2 regions of the Desulfovibrio sp. 7SRBS1 genome follow, and region 2 is predicted to be linked to the other one. Evidence: riboswitches for the same ligand, from Rfam matches in the RefSeq annotation. Region 2 holds a riboswitch; the other holds the start of a gene.
The links. A riboswitch is a leader RNA that binds a small molecule or an ion and turns the genes downstream of it on or off. The one in region 2 is predicted to bind thiamine pyrophosphate.
Positions count from the first base shown of each region.

Region 1: linked by a shared signal. The riboswitch ahead of ACI0FJ_RS07010 (sulfide-dependent adenosine diphosphate thiazole synthase) and the one ahead of thiC (phosphomethylpyrimidine synthase ThiC) in region 2 are both predicted to bind thiamine pyrophosphate.

Region 1 is NZ_JBJKFD010000001.1:1,492,676-1,496,075, forward strand. It holds gene ACI0FJ_RS07000 (alpha/beta fold hydrolase) at 1-450, opposite strand, end outside; gene ACI0FJ_RS07005 (metal-dependent hydrolase) at 462-890, opposite strand; gene ACI0FJ_RS07010 (sulfide-dependent adenosine diphosphate thiazole synthase) at 1,027-1,818, opposite strand; TPP riboswitch at 2,006-2,104, opposite strand; gene ACI0FJ_RS07015 (hypothetical protein) at 2,282-2,521, shown strand; gene ACI0FJ_RS07020 (c-type cytochrome) at 2,801-3,082, shown strand; gene ACI0FJ_RS07025 (hypothetical protein) at 3,252-3,400, opposite strand, start outside.
Region 2 is NZ_JBJKFD010000001.1:118,677-122,076, forward strand. It holds gene ACI0FJ_RS00625 (sigma-54 interaction domain-containing protein) at 1-205, opposite strand, end outside; gene gluQRS (tRNA glutamyl-Q(34) synthetase GluQRS) at 369-1,355, shown strand; TPP riboswitch at 1,508-1,606, shown strand; gene thiC (phosphomethylpyrimidine synthase ThiC) at 1,713-2,987, shown strand.

The sequences.
Region 1 (3,400 bases), 1.4 Mb from region 2:
TTCGGTGCGCCCCTCACGCTCCAGGCAGTCGGGATCAAAACTCGCGGCATTCTCCACAACAGCCGGGCTCACGCAACCTGATGTTCCTATCGTCGCCAGGCTGGCGAACCGTTCGGGCGCACGGCAGGCCATGTACAGGGCAACCGCCCCGCCCATGCTGTAGCCCACCATATGCACGCGCTCCAGATGCAGGGCGTCGCACAACAGCAGCATGTCGTCGGCAATGGAGGAAAGGGTCCAGTTTGGATAGCCCTTGCCTGCTGCCAGCCGGGTACGTCCGTGACCGCGCAGATCGGGAAACAGCCCCCGGCATTTTCTGTGAAAGGCGGTCAGCTGCGGACCGAAACCGATGATGCCGCGGGAAAAGGCCCCATGCAGAAAAAGCACGGTCCGGCCTGCACCCGTCTCCTCGTAAAACAAATCCAAATCGGCAAGACGAATGCGCGGCATGGCAACTCCGTTCAGAATTCACGATCCAAAAGCAGGTGGGAAAAATACCCGGCCACGGCAGCCAGATAAAAAGGAAACATGTGGTCCGCGGGAATTTTCAGTAAAAAAAGCGGCAAAAGAATAATGGGCAGAGGGACGAGCAGCATTGCCCACCAGGTATGGGTCCAGCCCCGATGGTGCCCAATGGCCGGCATCATACCGGCCAACCCCAGTACGGCAGCCCATTTATATTGCCCACGGGCCATGAGCACCAGATCCACCAAGACCAGCAGGCCGTAGTACAGACTCTGTCCCTTGGAATCGGTGTCCACGTCCGGGAAAAGCGCGGCAAGCACGCTGATGCAGATAAGAATGGCCCCCAAGGCGGGATTGGGTGCGTACCACCCGCCCCAGATCAGCAGGCCGAGAATAATGGCGGCGAACACTGCCCCGCCCGTCATATGTGCTTTGTATCCTGGCATGGGGGCGGACTATATCCACGTCGTCATTGGAAGGCAACGGAGCCCCGCTCGGGAGAATCCCCATACGGAGCGGGAGGCCGGACATTCCACCCGAAGGCCCGGCCTCCTGTCCGCGCTACTTCTTCAGCTGTTCAGCGATTTTTTCGGCAACCTTGCAACCGGACAGCAGCATGCCTCCGAAAATGGGCCCCATGCGGTGTGCCCCAAAGGTGGCGTTGGCCGCCATGCCCGAGACGTACACGCCAGGGAAGACCTCGCGGGTGTTGTCCACGGTGGTGGATTCGGCCTTGTCCGCCCACATGGAACGTTCGCCCTCGATGCCACCGGAGGGCGTGTTCAGGCGAATGCCGTTCTTGCGGACCAGTGTCTTGAGCACTTCGGTGTCGTGGCCGGTGGCCTCGATGAGGTACTTGCAGTTGAGCACCAGCGGATCAACGTGCAGCCCTGCTATTTCCACGGGAGAAGAGTTGATGACGATACCGGTCACGCGCTGATCATCGCCCGTTCCGCGAATGGCCACGTCTTCCACGCTCATGCAGTTGAAGAAACGGGTTCCGGCCAAAGCCGCCTTGGAAGCCAGGGTCGTGGTGGCGGTTACGGCGTCGGCAGTAAAGTAGCCCGGCGCGTATTCGTTGAGGGGCACGCCGATTTCCTCCAGCACGCCTTTGCCCTCTTCCTGCACCACGATGAAGTTGTAGGTCATTCCGCCGCCCCACATGCCGCCGCCGATACTCAGCTTGCGTTCGAAAAGCGCAACCTTGTATCCGGCGCTGGACAGTTTGTAGGCTGCGGTCAGTCCGGAAGGTCCGGCACCCACGATGGCTACGTCCAGATCCAGGCTGTCGCAGAATTTTTTGTGGAACTCAGTGATGATGGCTTCGGTGATGAGACGTTCGTCGAGTTGCATGGGAACTCCTTGCTGTGTTGCAGACAGCGGCCACGATCCGGACGGACCGCAGACGCGCACGCGAGACCACACCACAAGAACCCCGTCCGCAACCAGGCGCGGGCAGATGCAATTTACCGGAGAATATAGTGCCAGAGAATATTTGGGAGAAAGCTATGGGAGGCAGGCTGTTTTGAGTCAGACCCTTCATTCAGGCTCTCCGAATTCCCTACGGCAGTCCGAACTGCTTCAGGTTCTATGGGTATGATCTCAGCCCCACGAAGGCGGGGCACCCCAATCGGTCAGGCAAGGCATTACACCCATGTTCCCGGACAGGCAAGCTTTTCCCGTAAACGAAACGCCCTGGAAAGCCCGCCCTGTTTGCCACACGTCAACCAAAGCCGATTTGTTCGGGCAAATATAATTGCTCTCACCCCAGATTTTCTTATGTTGATACCAAACAGGTCAAGCAAAGGATCAAATTATGACTCAAAACTACACTGCTGATGAACTCGGGAAGCTGATGTCCGATTTCTACGGCTATCTGAAGGACAACGACAGCGTTAACCTTCAATACAAAAAAAAGTTCCTTGAGATTCTCAAGGGATACAGTGCCTTTGAGCGGCGATACCTGCTGACCCTGTACTATACCATTTATCTGGAAGGACAGCTGCAGGACGACCGGATTAACGCCCCCCGTTCCGAAGCGGATGTCGTCAACTGAGCACCTCCATCCATTACCATATGTTCCCCTAACCCCAGGACCGTGTCTGCCCGGCACGGTCCTTTACTTTTTGGGGCGCACCCAATGAACATCTTGACTTTGGGACCATGCTGAGCCACGCTTTTAAAATAGGATATCTCCCTGTGCCGAAACCGATGAAACAAACGGATATCCGGCGCAGGAGGTTGCCTGCATGATTTTTTTTGCCTGAAACGCCTGCAAGGCGGAAAGGCTCCAACGCACGCAGGCTCTCCCCAACATGCAACCATGGAGCAAGCCATGCTGAAAAAAACGTTCATCCTTGTTTGCGGCATTTGTATTCTTCTGCTGGCAAGCGCCCTGCATGCCCAGTCCAAAGGCGACGCCGACAGAGGACGCATTCTGGCCAAGGGCTGTGTCTGTCACAAAAACGGATTCGGCAGCATGAAGCAATCGGAATTTCTTAAGGCTATTGCGGATTTCAAGGCCCAGAAACGGGGCCCTCAAAAGATGGTGAACGTGGCAAAGGGCTTGCCGGATGCTGACGTGGCCGACCTGGCTGCTTTTTTTACATCAAAATAAGCAATCCTTATCCAACCATCCCCCGAAAACAAGCCAAGCCCCCGAAACGCCAGGTATGTGGCACTCCGGGGGCTTTTTCATGGTGATTCACAAGTCCCGCTCCTGGTAATGTCCTTACAATTTTTTACGCGACACCCTCAAATACACAGGGACCGTGTACGTAAGGCAGCTACACGCTGCCCAAATTCGTGCTGACCGCCTGCAGCAGCTCACCCCGAGTATTATAGACAGGTGAACTCTCCACCGCCACCAACTTGGCAGCCAGGCTTGGATCGCCAAGCACCTTCCGCGACAAGCGGCGCTTACGGAGTGCCTTCA
Region 2 (3,400 bases):
CGCAGCGCAGGGCGTGCAGGCATCCCAGGCCGATGATGTTCTCGCGCGCCGCTCCGGTAAGTTGTTCATAGGCGGTGTTGGCCAACATGATGTGGCCTGTTTTGTCCATTATGCAGACGCCCACGGGCAGTTCGTCGAAAAAATTCAGGAATACGCCCGGAGCGGACAAAACCCCGCCCAGATGATGTACTGCGGAATCCATCATGCTAGTCCAGTAGCACGGCAAGGCATGACCGGCAATCGCTTTGCGCGGGTATTAAATATTGTATGTGAACGACGGCGGGCATGGGGGGCTTTTCAACCGTAAAGGGTTTCCGTACCATGCCGCGATTGAAAAGCGGCCCTGGGCCGCATGCAGGAGATGGAGAGTGAGTACTATTCGCGGACGTTTCGCGCCGAGTCCGACAGGGCGCATGCACCTGGGCAATGCCTTTGCCTCTTTGCTTTGCTGGCTTGCGGCCCGCAGCCGGAGGGGGGAGGTCGTCTTTCGCGTGGAGGACATAGACCCGCAGCGCTCGCGTACCGAGTACGTGGATTTGCTTTTGCAGGATCTTGAATGGCTGGGGCTGGACTGGGACGAAGGGCCGGACAAGGGCGGAAGCTGTGGGCCATATGTGCAAAGCCGGCGGCTGGAGCGTTACGAGGCAGTTCTGAATACTCTGCAGGAGCGGCGTCTGGTCTATCCCTGCTGGTGCACGCGCCGGGAATTGCAGGAAGCGGCGCGCAATGGGCCACAGCCTGCCCGCCGTAATGCCGGGCCTGCCTATCCTGGTTTTTGCCGCGATTTGAGCGATGAAGAAAGGCGAGCCCGCATGGCCGGAGGCCGTACTCCTGTGCTGCGCTTGCTTTTTCCAGAACGCGACTATGAATTTACAGATCTGAATCTCGGCCATGTTTTGCTTTCCGGGGCGGAGATTTACGGCGATTTCAGCCTGCGCCGTTCGGACGGTGTTTTCGCCTACCAGCTTGCCGTGGTGGTGGACGACGTGGACATGCACATCACGCAGGTTGTGCGCGGGGCCGATATTTTGGACAGCACTCCCCGCCAGATGCGCCTGCTGGAACTTTTGGGAAAGCCGTTGCCCGAGTATGCGCATGTGCCTCTGTTGGTGGATGGCGGGGGAAAAAAACTTTCCAAAACCCACGCTTCCCTGGAGCTGGCCGCATTGCGCGGGGCTGGCGTACGCCCGGAAAATATCGTTGGGTACCTGTTGTGGCTGGCCGGGCTGCAGCAAGCGCCGCGCCCCGCCCGTGCCGGAGATTTTGTGGACAATTTCGATTTTGGGCCTGTGCCTTTGCAATCCATCGTCATTGCGGACAATGTGGCGGATATTCTTGCTGGCATGGGACGCTGATGGCCGGCACCGTGCGGAATGGGGTGGCATCGGGTCGGGGGTGTTTTTGCTTTCTTCGTAAAACCCCACATATAAACTTTCAGTATACACAGCTGTTTGTTTGTTTTTTCCTGTTACCCACTTGCATTCCCTTCACCCATCTGTAACATTGTCTCTGCCGATTGGGGTGTCCCGCGCGGAGCGGGGCTGAGATTAAACCCATGGAACCTGATGCAGTTCACACTGCCGAAGGGAATCGGGGCCGTGCCCCCCTTTCTCGGGGCATACACTCCACGACCTCTTTTCTTCTTTTCCCCGGCGGACTGCCAACGCGCTGATTGGGAGCGCACAACCCGCTTGCTCAAGCAAGGACGGATTATGTTGCAAATACAGAAAAACAAAGCTTTGACCGCACTTATGGACTCCTGCCTGGCTGATGTCTGCCAGCGTGAAGGTCTGGAAGAATCCGCAGTACGCGAGGCCATTGCCCAGGGGACAATGGTTCTGCTCGGCAACCCTGGCCGCAAGGATTTCAAACCCACGTTGGTGGGGCAGCCTGCCAAGGTGAAGGTGAACGCCAATATCGGAACGTCTCCCTTTATGAACGAGCCTGAAAGGGAAATGAAAAAGGCCAAGCTGGCCCAGGCTGCCGGTGCCGACACCATCATGGACCTTTCCACGGCGGGCGACCTTACCGCCATTCGTCAGGAAATGCTGGATAGCTGCCCCCTGCCTTTGGGAACCGTGCCCATCTACGGCGTGGCCGCAAAGTACATTCTGAACAAAGAAGATCCGGCCGAATTCAAGGCCGATGAACTGTTCGAGGAAATTCGCCGTCAGGCCGAGCAGGGCGTGGACTTTATGACCGTGCATTGCGGCGTGACCCGTCGCGCCGCTGCCCTGGCAAAGAATGCCAAGCGCATGATGGGCGTTGTTTCCCGCGGCGGTTCCATCACCGTGCGCTGGATGCATATCAACGACAAGGAAAACCCCCTTACCGAGCGTTTTGACGAGCTGCTGGAAATCGCGGTGAAGCACAACGTCACCCTGAGCCTGGGCGACGGTATGCGTCCTGGTGCCGGTGTGGATGCTGGCGATACCGCCCAGTGGGATGAGGTCATCACCCTTTCCGAGCTTACCCGCCGCGCCTGGGATGCAGGCGTGCAGGTGATGATTGAAGGCCCCGGCCACGTGCCCATGAACGAAGTGGAAACCCAGATTCGCGGCATCAAGCGGCTGTGCATGGGCGCTCCTCTGTACGTGCTTGGACCCCTGGTTACCGATTCAGCTCCCGGCTACGACCATATTGCCGGTGCCATCGGCGGTGCCATTGCCGTAACCCACGGTGTGGACTTCCTGTGCTATCTTACGCCTGCCGAACACCTTACCTTGCCCAATGGCGAAGACGTGCGCGCCGGTGTTATTGCCTCGCGCATTGCCGCCCAGTGCGGTGAGGCTGCCTTGGGACGTCCCCATGCCGTGCAGCGTGACAAGGACATCTCCCAGGCTCGTGCCGATCTCGACTGGAAACGCATGGCAGAGTTGGCCCTTGATCCTCCCACGGTGCACCATCGCCGCAAAGACCATGCGGACAAGGACGAATGCGCCATGTGTGGTGAATTCTGCGCGGTGAAGATGCTGAAGGATTTCTAACCACTGAAAACAGATCGGGGGCCGGGGCCATAATGGCTCGGTCGGCCCCTGTTTTTGATTTAATGAGAAAGGCCCTGCCGATGCATATGCGTTGGCAGGGCCTTTTGTTGTCGTGTTTGGAGGTTGTCGCGCCAGCTTATTTCGGGCCAGCTTGTGCGGGCCAGCCGGTTGAAGGCGGGGCATGGTGTGCTGGAGACGGCTCCCGGTCGGATTTTTGCCAGTTGGAGCGTATTTCAGCCTCCGTAAACCGTAAAAATATATATGAAGGGTGGGGGCGTTACGCCCTCAGGCTGCTGACAAAGGCACGGCAGCGTCGTTGCCTCAAAAAACTCAACCCCTCGCGTATCAGGAAATACGCGTCAGCCTTGAGTTTTTCTTACGCCTCGCTCTCGCACCTTTTTGAGCAGCCTGGA